2 regions of the Nocardioides sp. cx-169 genome follow, and region 2 is predicted to be linked to the other one. Evidence: predicted binding sites of a transcription regulator. Region 2 holds the regulator's gene; the other holds the start of a gene.
What was found. Region 2 encodes HrcA, which represses chaperone genes, less so after heat shock. Its sites were predicted from a motif close to TTGGCACTCGNNNNNNNCGAGTGCCAA; they were not measured.
Positions count from the first base shown of each region.

Region 1: a site for HrcA is predicted at 1,223-1,249, ahead of groL (chaperonin GroEL). Genes of this name have one in related genera too.

Region 1 covers NZ_JAJNRO010000004.1:310,270-316,977, forward strand. The annotation lists gene LRP67_RS07210 (SigE family RNA polymerase sigma factor) at 1-24, shown strand, start outside; gene LRP67_RS07215 (hypothetical protein) at 21-1,178, shown strand; gene groL (chaperonin GroEL) at 1,413-3,044, shown strand; gene LRP67_RS07225 (serine/threonine-protein kinase) at 3,195-4,982, opposite strand; gene LRP67_RS07230 (RNA polymerase sigma factor) at 5,109-5,672, shown strand; gene LRP67_RS07235 (hypothetical protein) at 5,669-6,340, shown strand; gene LRP67_RS07240 (NTP transferase domain-containing protein) at 6,337-6,708, shown strand, end outside.
Region 2 covers NZ_JAJNRO010000005.1:121,964-128,671, forward strand. The annotation lists gene LRP67_RS10485 (hypothetical protein) at 1-42, opposite strand, end outside; gene LRP67_RS10490 (MBL fold metallo-hydrolase) at 62-913, opposite strand; gene LRP67_RS10495 (hypothetical protein) at 945-1,676, opposite strand; gene hrcA (heat-inducible transcriptional repressor HrcA) at 1,827-2,852, shown strand; gene dnaJ (molecular chaperone DnaJ) at 2,900-4,069, shown strand; gene LRP67_RS10510 (16S rRNA (uracil(1498)-N(3))-methyltransferase) at 4,071-4,823, shown strand; gene LRP67_RS10515 (Gmad2 immunoglobulin-like domain-containing protein) at 4,881-5,810, opposite strand; gene LRP67_RS10520 (HIT domain-containing protein) at 6,020-6,358, shown strand; gene LRP67_RS10525 (hypothetical protein) at 6,355-6,708, shown strand, end outside.

The DNA of each region.
Region 1 (6,708 bases), on a different contig from region 2:
GAGCTGCTCCAGGAGCTGGGATGACCACCGACAGGCTGCGCGACCTCCTGCACGACCAGGTCTCCGACGTGACCACCCACGACCTGTCGGCGGCCGCCTGGCGCCACGGGCAGCGGATCCGACGGCGGCGCGGCATCGCCGTCGTGGGCGGTACGGCGGCAGCGGCGCTGGCGGTGACCGTCGGGGTGAGCGTGCTCGACGAGCCCGCCGGCCGTCCAGCCGACCTCTCGACGACGACGCCCGCACCGACGCCCGGCCCGACCGCCGAGCCCGATCCGCGGCCGACCTCCTCGGAGCCCGACGCGCGCTACGCCGGCGCGCCGGTGTGGGTGGGGCCGCGACCGGGGGAGGAGGCGGACCTCCCGCGGCTGGTGGGCACGGGGCTGCCGGAGGAGATCGACCTGTCGTCCGGCGCCCCCACGGCGGCCGGGATCGGCCGGGCCGTGGGCGTGCTCGGGGTCTGGCCCGACGGTGACCTGTCGCGGGTCGTCGCCGTCGGCGCCGACGGGTCGTCCTACGCCGTGCCGGTCGAGGGCGTGCTCGAGCGGGTCGCGGACGCGGGTGGCAACGTCGGGTCCGCGCTCACGTCGGAGAGCCTGTCGCCAGGAGGGCGTCGCGCCTTCTTCGTCCAGGAGCGCTCGCTCGAGGTCTACGACTTCGCGACCGGTGAGTGGACGAGCATCGCCACGCCCCCGTTCCTCGCCGAAGGTGCCATCTGGCTCACGGACTCCGAGATCTGGGTGCCCGAGAGCCTCGGCGCCCTCTCCGGCACGTCCTACGGCGTCAACGGCAGCGAGCCGGTGCCCTCGATGGTGAAGTCACTGGGCCTGGCCTGGCCCGGCGCTGCGGACGGCGAGCCGTTCGGGCCGCTGAGGTCGAGCTCCCGCGCGATGGCACAGAGCCACTTCCTCTCGGACGGGAGGGACGCGGTGGTCGCCGTCGTCGGCAAAGAGCCCCAGGTGTTGGTCTTCGACGCTCGCTCCGAGCGCTGGAAGGGCTGTTGCCCGGTCGTCGGCTGGGCTGCCTCAGGCACGGTGCTCTTCGAGTCCCGCCAGGAGGACGCTCGGGTGCTGGCCTGGCGGGTCGGCAGCGGCGACGTGCGCCAGGTCTCGAGAATCATCGGCTGGGTCGCCGGCCAGGAGTCCTATGTGGCCAGCTGGTCGCTGCCGACCGGCTGACGCGCGGAGGCGGCACGGGCATCGCGCCAGGGCGCGCCCAGTTGTTTGCACTCGCCTTGCCCGAGTGCTAAACATGAGGTTGGCACTCTCCACATGAGAGTGACAATTTTCCCCGGACCGGGGAGCTGAGGTCCGAAGCGCCGGCGAGAAGGGTTCGCCGGGCAGCCTGATCGTCCGTCGCGGGCAGCGAACCGGTCCGTCCACAGCTCTGAAGTGCGAAGGATCGCAGCAGATATGTCGAAGCTGATCGCTTTCAACGAGGAGGCCCGGCGCGGCCTCGAGCGTGGCATGAACACGCTCGCAGACGCCGTCAAGGTCACCCTCGGTCCCAAGGGCCGCAACGTCGTGCTCGAGAAGAAGTGGGGCGCGCCCACCATCACCAACGATGGCGTGAGCATCGCCAAGGAGATCGAGCTGGAGGACCCGTACGAGAAGATCGGGGCCGAGCTCGTCAAGGAAGTTGCCAAGAAGACCGACGACGTGGCCGGTGACGGCACCACCACGGCGACCGTCCTGGCCCAGGCGATGGTCCGCGAGGGCCTGCGCAACGTCGCCGCCGGCGCCAACCCGATGGGCCTCAAGCGGGGCATCGAGGCCGCGGTGGACGCCGTGTCCGAGCAGCTCTCCGCCATGGCCGTCGAGATCGAGACCAAGGCCCAGATCGCGTCCACCGCGTCGATCTCCGCCGCGGACACCACCGTCGGCGAGATCATCGCCGAGGCGATGGACAAGGTCGGCAAGGAAGGCGTCATCACCGTCGAGGAGTCGAACACGTTCGGCCTCGACCTGGAGCTGACCGAGGGCATGCGGTTCGACAAGGGCTACATCTCGGCCTACTTCGTGACCGACCCCGAGCGCATGGAGACGGTCCTCGAGGACCCCTACATCCTCATCGCCAACCAGAAGATCTCCTCGGTCAAGGACCTGCTGCCGCTCCTCGAGAAGGTCATGCAGTCCGGCAAGCCGCTGCTGATCCTCGCCGAGGACGTCGACGGCGAGGCTCTGTCCACGCTGGTCGTCAACAAGATCCGCGGCACCTTCAAGTCCGTCGCCGTCAAGGCCCCGGGCTTCGGTGACCGCCGCAAGGCCATGCTGCAGGACATCGCGATCCTGACCGGCGGCCAGGTCATCTCGGAGGAGGTCGGCCTCAAGCTCGAGTCGACCGGCATCGAGCTGCTCGGCCAGGCCCGCAAGGTCGTCATCACCAAGGACGAGACCACCATCGTCGAGGGCTCGGGCGACGCCGACCAGATCGCGGGCCGGGTCAACCAGATCCGCGCCGAGATCGAGAAGTCGGACTCCGACTACGACCGCGAGAAGCTGCAGGAGCGCCTGGCCAAGCTGGCCGGCGGCGTGGCGGTCATCAAGGTCGGCGCGGCCACCGAGGTCGAGCTCAAGGAGCGCAAGCACCGCATCGAGGACGCCGTTCGCAACGCGAAGGCGGCCGTCGAGGAGGGCATCGTCGCCGGTGGCGGCGTGGCGCTCGTGCAGGCCGCGGTCGTCGCGTTCGACAAGCTGGACCTCAAGGGTGACGAGGCGACCGGTGCCAACATCGTGCGCGTCGCGACCGAGGCCCCGCTCAAGCAGATCGCCATCAACGCCGGCCTCGAGGGCGGCGTCGTGGCCGAGAAGGTGCGCAACCTGCCTTCCGGTCAGGGCCTCAACGCGGCCACGGGCGAGTACGTCGACATGATCGCCGAGGGCATCATCGACCCGGCGAAGGTCACGCGCTCGGCGCTGCAGAACGCCGCCTCCATCGCGGCGCTCTTCCTCACCACCGAGGCCGTCGTGGCCGACAAGCCGGAGAAGGCGGCGCCCATGGGCGGCGGCGACCCGACCGGCGGCATGGGCGGCATGGACTTCTAGCCCCCCTGGTGCGAGCTTGCTCGCACCAAGCCAGGTGCGAGGGCGTGTCGAGACTCAGTCCGATCGCAGCACAGCACCACAGGAAGGCCCCCGGTCACAGACTGGGGGCCTTTCCCCTTTCCGCTCGACCGACGAGGGCGACGCCGGCGCCTAGCGCCAGCGGAAGGACACGACCACCGGATCGATGTCGGCCCGCCGCTCCTCGAGGCTGTCGGCGCGGCTGTGCTGGAAGGTCAGCCGGTAGAGGAACTTGCCCTTCTGCACGAACCAGGACTCCTCGGCGAAGTAGAGCCCGGTCCCGGTGTTCTTGTAGACGCCACGCACCCGGGCGGCCTGGGCGCCGTCGAGCCAGCCGGCCGGGAGCTCGTCCTTGGCCACGAGCTCGATGTCGGCGTTCTTCTCGGCGAGGGACTCCACGGCGGCCATGGCGACGATCTCGAGCAGGCTGAGCGACTCCAGCGGAAAGACCGGCTCCGTGCGCTCGAGGAAGACCGAGGAGTAGTAGCCCTCGTAGTCGGAGTAGTCGCGCGACCCGACGCCGTTGGGGATGTTGGTCTGGGTGACCCGGCCCCAGCCGGCCGGCGCGCGCATCTCCGCCCTGCCTACCTGCAGCTTGATCCCGGTGGCGGGCGGCACGGCCGGGTACGTCGGCGTGGGTCCCGTGCTCGTCGGCGGCGGCGGGGGCGGCGTAGGGCTGTAGGTCGGCGCCGTGACCGACGGTGGCATCGGCTCGGTCGGCTCGGTCGGCTCGGTCGTGGGGTCCGAGGCCGTCGGCTCGGAGGAGGAGGTCGAGGTGGTGCTCGGGTCGTCACCCGGGCCGCGCGTGGCGACCGCGGCGACGGTCCCCGCGATGAGGACCACCGCGGCGACGACGGCCCCCACGACCAGCGCGGTGCGGTGCCGCTTCGGTGCCGGCGGCGGTGGGCGGAACGGCAGCATCGTCGGTGCGGCCGGATGCGACGGGTGCGACGGCTGAGCGGGGTACGCCGGTCGCGGCGCCGAGGGCTGGGAGGGGTGCGAGGGCTGGGACCGCGGCGGCGCAGGCGGCGGGGGGCCGGGGGAGGTCGCCCGGTCGGGGACCAGCGGCGGGTGCGGGGTCGTCTGCGCGAGCCGCGCCAGCTCCTGCAGGGCGCTGCGCATCGCGTTGGCCGAGGGGTAGCGCTGGGCCGGCTCCTTGGCCATGGCCTGCCGCAGCACGTCGTTGACGGCCCGGGCGACCGGCGAGGTGGGCGCCAGCTGCGGCACCGGGTCGCTGAGGTGGCTCATGCCGATCTGCACGTCGCTGCCGGCGTACGGCGTGGAGTTGGTCAGGGCGGTCCACAGGACGCAGCCCAGGGCGTAGAGGTCGGCGCTCGGCGTGGCCGGCTCCCCGCGCAGGCGCTCGGGCGCGAGGTAGGCGAAGGTGCCGGCGACCGCGCCCGGTGCGGTGAGGCCCGGGCTGCGGTCCTGGGCGATGCCGAAGTCGCAGAGGTAGGCGAAGACGTCGGCGCCGTCGACGTTGCGCAGCAGGACGTTGCTGGGCTTGAGATCGCGGTGCACGATCCCGGCCGCGTGCGCGTCGGCCAGCGCCCAGGCGACCTGCGCGGCGATGTGGGCGGCAGGGGCGGTCGGGACCGCGCCGTGGCGACGCATGGCCTCGCTGAGGTCGCCGCCGGCGACGTACTGGGTGGCGATGTAGAGGCAGCCGTCCTGCTCGCCGTGGTCGTAGACCTGGATGATGTGCGGCGAGTCGAGCCGGGCCAGCACGGACGCCTCGTGGGCGAACCGCCGCCGGTAGTCCGGCTGCTCCGCGAGCTCGGGGGCCAGCACCTTGAGGGCCACGGTGCGCGCCAGGCCGCGCTGCTCGGCGGCGAAGACCACGCCCATGCCGCCGCGGCCGAGCGTGCCCGTGATGCGGTAGTCGCCGAACTGCTCGCCCACCGAGGGGAAGCGGGCCATCGTGTCTCCTCCGTCGCGGGCGGTCCGGCGAGGGGAACCTATCCGCTGGGAGGGTGTTCGAAACCCGGCGGGGTCGCTGAGGGACGTGCGGGGTCACGCGGGGGCGGCGTGTGTGAGGCTGGGGGTGTGGCCGACGACGACCCCCGCGCCGCCGAGCGCCGCGCCCGGTTCGAGGCGATGGCGCCCGGACTGATCGAGCCGCTGCGGCGGTTCCTGGCCCGCCGTACCGACCGCGCGGGTGCCGACGACGTGCTTGCCGAGACCCTGCTGGTCTGCTGGCGTCGCCTCGACGACATGCCCCAGGGCGCCCCCTTGCCGTGGGCGTACGGCGTGGCGCGCCACTGCCTCGCGAACGCGGAGCGCTCCGCGCGCCGGCAGGTTCGGGTGGCCGCGCGGGTGGCGACGGTCGATCCGCCCGCGCAGACGCAGCCGGGGCCCGCTGACCTCGCCGGGGCCGGTGATGAGCGGCTGCAGGAGGCGCTCGCGAGACTCACCGCGACGGAGGGCGAGCTGATCCGGCTCTGGGCCTGGGAGCAGCTGACGCCGGCCGAGATCGCCGAGGTCCTCGACCTGACGCCCAATGCGGTCAGCATCCGGCTGCACCGCGTGCGCGAGAAGCTCAGGCGGATCCTGCGAAAGAGCGGGGCCGCTCCCGGACATGAGGAGGCGACGGAAGGGAGGACCCCGTGAACGACGACGAGCTGCGACAGCGGCTGCAGGCCGGCGACCCGGCGTCCGACCTGCCCCCGGCGGACCCCGCCCGGGTGGCCCGACTCCTGGAGGACACCATGAACGCCGACCTCGACGAACCCGCCGACGACGGACAGCACGAGCAGCACGAGCCGCAGGAGAGTCGCGAGACCGGGACCCGCAACCGCAGCCCGCTCACCTGGCTGGTGGCCGCGGCCGCGGTGCTGCTCGCGGCGGTCGGGGTCTTCGCCCTGCTCGGCAACGACCCGGAGTCCGACGACGTGCCGTCGGCCGCGCCGAGCTCCTCGGCGTCGCAGCCGCCCACCGTCACCGAGCTCATGGCGCCGCCGCCGACCTCGGCGAGGTGCATGGTGCCCAACGCCGAGACGCTCGCCACCGCGCAGGTCGCCTTCTCGGGCACCGTCGAGTCGGTCGCGGCTGACTCGGTGAGGCTCGCGCCCGACCGGTTCTACGCCGGCGAGCCGACCGACCTGGTCGAGGTGAGCTCGCCGCCGGAGCTGATGACGGCGCTCGTGGGGGCGGTCAAGTTCGAGGAGGGCCGCCGCTACCTCATCAGCGCCAACGGGGGGCAGGTGGCGGTCTGCGGCTTCAGCGGCCCGTTCAGCCCCCAGCTCGAGGCGCTCTACGTCGAGGCGTTCCCGGGGTGAGCCTCGCGGGCCTGCTGCTCGCCGCCGGAGCCGGCAGCCGGATGGGCCTGCCCAAGGCCCTGGTCCACGACGGCGAGGAGTCCTGGCTCGGGCGGTCGGTCGCGGTGCTGCGCGCCGGGGGCTGCGAGGAGGTGAGCGTCGTGCTGGGTGCCGCCGCCGACGAGGCGCTCGGCCTCCTCGACGGGCTCGGCGTGGACGTGGTGATCGCCTCGGACTGGGCCGAGGGGATGGCGGCCTCGCTGCGCGCCGGGCTCGGCGCGCTCCCCGACCACGCCGAGGCGGCCGTCGTCCTGCTGGTCGACCTGCCCGACGTCACCGCCGAGGTCGTACGGCGCGTGGTCGCGGCGGGCGGGGGGGCCGGCGTCCTC
Region 2 (6,708 bases):
GGCCTGGGGCCCGTCCTCGGGTTCGTTCTCGGAGTGGCTCATGCTCCGAACGTAACCCGGGTCACGCGAGCGGCAAACGCCGTTCGCCCCGGGTCAGCTGCGCATACCCCCGGCGTACGGCGTGAGTGAGCGCGGCGCGGGGGAAGGGCCACTCCTCGGCCGCCTCCAGCGCGTCCTCGGCACGGACGCCGCGCCCGGCCAGGTCGCGGATGCTCTGGGCGACCAGGCCGACCTGGTTGCGCTGGACCTCCACGTACTCCCGGTCCACCACGGCGCCGTGGCCGGGCACGACCACGCTCGCCGAAGTGGTCAGGCCGAGCAGGATGTCGAGGGTCCACGGCCACTCGAGCGGGTAGCAGTCGTCGCCGTACGCGGGCGGGGCCGACTCCTCGACGAGGTCGCCGGCGAGGAGGACGTCGCAGTCCGGCACCCGCACCACGAGGTCGCCGGCGGTGTGGCCGCGGCCGGGATGGACGAGCTCGACCACCCGGTCGCCGAGGTCGAGCACCACCGCGGAGGAGAAGGTGTGGTCGGCCGGCACGATCTCGGTGGCCAGGACCTCGTCGCGATGCGGGTCGTCGACGTCCTCGCGGTAGCGGTCCTGGGCGCGCTCGCCGGCCAAGACGGTCCGCTCCGCCGCTGCCTCGTGGGCGTGGATCGGGACGGCGCCGTACGCGCGGCGGACCTCGTGGTTGCCGAAGGTGTGGTCGAAGTGCTCGTGGGTGTTGATCGCCGCCGTGACCTCACCCACCCCGAGCGCCTGGACGTCGTCGACGACGCGCGCGGCGGCCTGCGTCGAGGCGTGGGTGTCGACGAGCAGCAGGCCATCCGAGCCGCGGACGAGCGTGACGTTGACGTCGAACCAGTCGTAGCGGGCGACCCAGACACGGTCGGCTACCTCGAGGAAGGGCACTGCGCCACCCTAGGCGCGGGTGCGGCGGACCTCAGCAGAGGCCGGCGCGCAGCTCCTCGCGCAGCAGGTCGCCCAGCTCCTCGGTCGTGGACGCGGCGCGCGAGAAGGACAGCGTGCGGGTGTGCGCGCCGTCGGGGTCGACCCAGTGGACGCCGACGCCGTCGGGGCGCAGGTCGGAGAGTGAGACGCCGACGACCTGCGCCAGGGGGGTGCCACTGGTGCCGGCGACGGCGCGCCTCAGCTCCTGCTGGTGGCACCGGTTGGCGTGCTCGACGCAGCGCTGGAGGTAGCCGCGGTTGAGCCGGTGCGCGGAGGAGCGGAAGTCGGGCAGCGACACCCGGAACCGCTCCTCGCGCTCGCCCCCGGTCCTGGCCAGCAGCGCGAAGCCGACCGACAGGGTGACGACGTCGCGGATCTCGCCGCAGCAGTCGCAGTCCTCGCGGCCGTGGTTGTGCAGCGTGCCTGTGAGCGTGAGCGTCGCGTCGCGGTCGGGGGAGCCGAGGGGGCCGAGCCCGCTCTCGATGGTGAGCTGGGCCCCGGAGCCACGACGGGCCGCCTGGGACAGCGCGGTGCCGGGGACGACGGAGAAGGCCGGGGTGCCGTCCAGGTCCTGCATGCCCAGGTCGGTGGTGCCCGCCACGACGTCCTGGACGCCGTCGACGACGAGGCTCGCCCCCGACGGGCAGGCGAGGACGCTGCGGGCGGCGGCGGCCAGGCGAGCGGGCTGGTCGAGGGCGGCGAGGTACGAGGTGTCCATGGTCATGACGCGCTCCTGAAGTGAGGTAAGGCAACCCTAAGTAGTTTTCCGGACCGGGGTAACCCCCGGTCCACTCAACGGAATGTGTCCGCAGTTCTCCGGGTGGGTAGGATTGGCACTCGGATCAACGGAGTGCCAGACGGGTGGGGAGGCGACATGCAGGAAGAGCGCAGGCTGGCCGTACTCCGCGCGATCGTCGAGGACTACGTCGCCACCGAGGAGCCGGTCGGCTCCAAGGCGCTCGTCGAGCGGCACGGCCTCGGCGTCTCGCCGGCCACGGTCCGCAACGACATGGCCGTGCTGGAGGACGAGGGCTACATCACTCAGCCGCACACCAGTGCCGGCCGCGTGCCGACGGACAAGGGCTACCGGTTGTTCGTCGACCGGCTGACGACGGTCAAGCCGATGAGCGCGGCGGAGCGACGCGCGGTCTCCACCTTCCTCGACGGGGCGGTCGACCTCGACGACGTCGTCCAGCGCTCAGTGCGGGTGCTCTCGCAGCTGACCCGCCAGGTGGCGGTCGTCCAGTACCCCACGCTCTCCCGCTCGACGGTGCGCCACGTCGAGCTGGTGGCGCTCGCCCCGCGGCGACTTCTCGCCGTACTCATCCTCAGCACGGGGCGGGTCGAGCAACGGCTCGTCGAGCTGGGCGCCGACCTGAGCGACGAGGTGCTGGCCGACCTCCGCAAGCGCGTCAACGCGGCCGCCTCCGGCGAGATCATCGCCGACGCCGTCACGGCGCTGCGGGCCCTGGCCGCCGAGCCGCCCACCCCCGACCTCGCCGGGTACGTCGGTCCGGTCACCGAGGCCCTCGCGGAGGCGATGAGCGACCACCGCTCCGACGAGCGGATCGCCGTCGGCGGCGCCGCCAACCTCGCCCGCTACGGCGACAGCTTCGACTCCGCCGTCCGGCCGCTGCTCGAGGCGCTCGAGGAGCATGTCGTGCTGCTCAAGCTGCTCGGCGAGGCCACCAGCGGCGGCATGGTGACCGTCCGCATCGGCGCGGAGGGCCCCTTCGAGCAGCTCGCCTCCACGAGCGTCGTGGCCACCGGCTACGGCCCGGCCGACGACGCCCTCGCCACGCTCGGCGTGGTCGGCCCCACCCGCATGGACTACCCCGGCACGATGACCGCCGTCCGGGCCGTCGCCCGCTACGTCTCACGCATCCTCGACGAGGATTGAGCGCAAGCCGCTCCCTCCCATCCAGCACCAGATTAAGGATCACCACGTTGAGCAAGGACCTGTACGAGCTTCTCGGTGTCGCCCGCGACGCGGACGGCGACACCATCAAGAAGGCCTACCGGCGCCTCGCGCGGCAGTACCACCCCGACGTCAACCCCGAGCCGGAGGCCCAGGAGCGCTTCAAGGAGATCTCCCTGGCCTACGAGGTGCTCTCGGACCCCCAGAAGCGGTCGGCCTACGATCGCGGCGGCGACCCCTTCGGCGGCGGGCAGGCCGGCTTCGGGCAGGGCGCGGGCTTCTCCTTCACCGACATCATGGACGCCTTCTTCGGCGGCCAGCCCGGAGCCGGGCAGGGGCGCGGTCCCCGCTCGCGCGTGCGCCGCGGCCAGGACGCCCTGATCCGGCTGGAGGTCACGCTGGCCGAGGCGGCGTTCGGCGTCGCCCGCGAGCTCAAGGTCGACACCGCGGTGCTGTGCGACGCGTGCCACGGCGAGGGCGCCGCTCCCGGCTCCCACCCCGTGACCTGCGAGACCTGCCGGGGCGCCGGTGAGGTGGCCCATGTGCAGCGCTCGTTCCTGGGCGAGATCCGCACGCTGCGCCCCTGCGCGGCGTGCCGCGGCTTCGGCCAGATCATCTCCGACCCGTGCCGCTCCTGCTCCGGCGACGGCCGGGTCCGCTCGCGGCGCACCCTGACCGTCAAGATCCCCGCCGGGGTCGACAACGGCACCCGGGTCCAGCTCAGCGAGCAGGGCGAGGTCGGCCCCGGCGGCGGACCCGCCGGCGACCTGTACGTCGAGATCCACGTCGCCGAGCACGAGACCTTCACCCGCCACGGCAACGACCTGCACTGCACGGTCTCGGTGCCGATGACCGCAGCCGCACTCGGCACCTCGCTGACCCTCCCCACCCTGGAGGCCGACCTCGAGCAGGGCGCCGACTCCGGCGTGGAGACCTCCTTCGAGCTCGAGATCGGCGCCGGCACGCAGTCGGGAACCCAGCAGGTGCTGCGCGCGCGCGGCGTCCCGGGCCTGCGGGGCGGACGGGGCGACCTGGTCGTGACGGTCCTCGTGGAGACTCCCCAGCGGCTCGACGCCCGCCAGGAGGAGCTGCTGCGCGAGCTCGCCGCGATCCGCGGCGAGGAGTCGCCGACCGGTCAGGTGCCCGCGGAGGCCCAGCGGTCGGTCTTCGGCCGGCTGCGCGACGCCTTCATCCACTGACATGTCGTTGCCGGTCCACCTGGTCCCGTCGCTGGACGGGGTGACGGCCGGTGCCACGGTCACCGTCGAGGGCGACGAGGCACACCACGCCGTCGCCGTGCGCCGTACCCGCGTGGGGGAGCGGGTCGTCATCACCGACGGCCGCGGCCGTTCGGTGACCGGGAGCGTGGCCGAGACCGGCAAGCGGCTGCTGTCGGTGACGGCGGAGGTTGTCCATGACCTGCCCGAGCCCAGCCCCTCGCTCGTGGTGGTCCAGGCACTGCCGAAGGGCGATCGCGGCGAGCTGGCGGTCGAGGTCCTGACCGAGGTCGGAGTCGACCGCGTCGTCCCGTGGGCGGCCTCGCGCAGCGTCGCGGTCTGGAAGGGCGAGCGCGCCGCGAAGTCCCTGTCCCGCTGGCGAGCCACGGCGCGCGAGGCGGCCAAGCAGTCCCGACGCGTCTGGCACCCCGTGGTCACCGAGCTGGCCACCACCGCCGACGTCGCGGCGCTCGTGGCCGGTGTCGACCTGGCCGTCGTGCTCCACGAGGACGCGGCCGTCCCCCTTGCCGGACTCGAGTTCCCTCTCTCCGGCACGGTGCTGGTCGTCGTCGGCCCCGAGGGTGGTCTCAGCGACGACGAGGTCGCCGCGTTCGTCCACGCCGGCGCCGTCAGCGTCCGCCTCGGCGCCGAGGTCCTGCGCACCTCCACCGCCGGCGTCGCCGCCTGCGCGGCGCTGCTGGCGCGTACGCCGCGCTGGGGATGGATACCCGGCTGACCGGGCGAAGTACCGGACGCGAGGGTGCGGACGCCGAGCCCGGCCCAGCGCCCGGGCTCACTTCACCGTGATGGTCTTCGTGTCGACGGTGGGACCGGAGCCCTCGCCGCCCGAGGGGTCGTCGGTGCTCGCCTCGAACGTGTACTCACCCGGCGCCAGCCTGGAGACGTCCACCTCGCTCTGCCACGGGTAGAGCTTGTCCATCCAGCCCTCGGCGGTGGCGAAGCCCTCGAGCACGACCTTCTCGCCCTGCCGGATCCGCCAGGGCACGGTGGCCTCGAAGGAGCTGGCCACGCCGCTCGCGGTGAACTTCCCGCTCACGGTGGCGCCCTCCTCGGGGGAGGTGACGCTGACCAGGCCCAGTACGTCGATCTGCGGCGCCTCGGTGAGGCCGCCGGCGGTGTCGATGCCGAAGAGCGTCGTGGGCTGGCCGTCGAGCTCGACGGTCACGGGGTCGCGCTTCTGCTGCACGCCCTGCAGCGTGTAGATCAGCTGCTGGGCGGCGAGCCGGGCCGCCTGCTGAGTCATGCCGCTGGGGGCCGTGGTGTAAGTGTCGTCGGCGAGCTCGACGACGAAGCCGCCGTCGCCGTAGGAGATGGAGGCGAAGCCGCCCGCGGGGAAGAGCGTGCCGTAGTCGGGGTCCTGGGCGTCGCCTGCCGCCATCAGCGCGGCCGCCTCGGCCAGCGGGTTGTCGGCCCTGACCTTGCGGAACTCCCGGAAGAGCCTCGGGCCCTGCGGGGTGTCGCCGCTGAAGTACACCGGCACGGTGACCGTCTCGGTCGAGCTGGACTCGGTCTCGGACGGCGAGGGCTCCACGCTCGGCTCGGTGCTCGGCTCCGGCGTCGGCGAGCCGGCCGCACTGGAGCTGTCCGATCCGCCCGGGTCGCTGGCGGTGGGCTCCGGATCGTCACCGCAGCCAGCGAGGACGAGGCTGCCGACAAGGCCGGCGAACGAGAGAGCGAGGAAACGGCTCCGAGGTGCAGTCATACGTCCATCCTGTCGGCGACGGCCGGTGATTACACGATGATCGGGCGCGTGTCGGTCTCCGGCGGCAACCTTGCCGCAGGCGGTGTCCGCACGCTTCGCACGGATCGCCACGCTGATGGGACGCGCCAGCAGGCGGGGAGGTTCCCCCACCTGCAGGGGCATCTTCCGTGCGAGCATGGGACACAGGAGCCGGAGAGAGGTGGCGGGTCGTGGACGACTGCCTGTTCTGCAAGATCGTCGCAGGGGAGATCCCCGCCGAGATCGTGCACGCAACCGAGCGCACGGTCGCGTTCCGCGACATCAACGGGCAGGCGCCCACCCATGTGCTGGTGGTCCCACGCGACCACTACGCCAACGCCGCCGAGTTGGCAGCCGGCGACCCAGAGGCCTCCGCCGAGGTGGTGCGTACGGCGGCAGCCGTCGCCGCCGCGGAGGGCCACGACGACTACCGGCTGGTGTTCAACACCGGCGCCGGCGTCGGTCAGAGCGTGTTCCACGCGCACCTGCACCTGCTGGCCGGGCGGCCGATGGCCTGGCCGCCCGGATGAGCCGCCGGCGGACGAGCCTGGTCGCCGCCGGCCTGCTCGCGTTGGTGCTGTCGGCCTGCTCCGGCGCCGACGACCCGGCACCAGAGGTGGCGGGAGAGCCCGCGACGACGGCGGCGGCCAGCGAGGCCCCGCCGCCGGCGCACCATGCCCCGGCGCCCCCCGCGAGGCCCAAGCCGCTGCGTGCCGGCGAGCGGCGGGTCACCATGACGATGCCCGAGACCTACACCCCGTCCGCGCCGACCGGGACCGGCACCGACGACTACCGCTGCTTCCTGCTCGACCCGCGACTCGCCCGCGACAGCTACCTCACCGGCACCAACGTCGTCCCCGGCAACCCCGAGGTGGTGCAC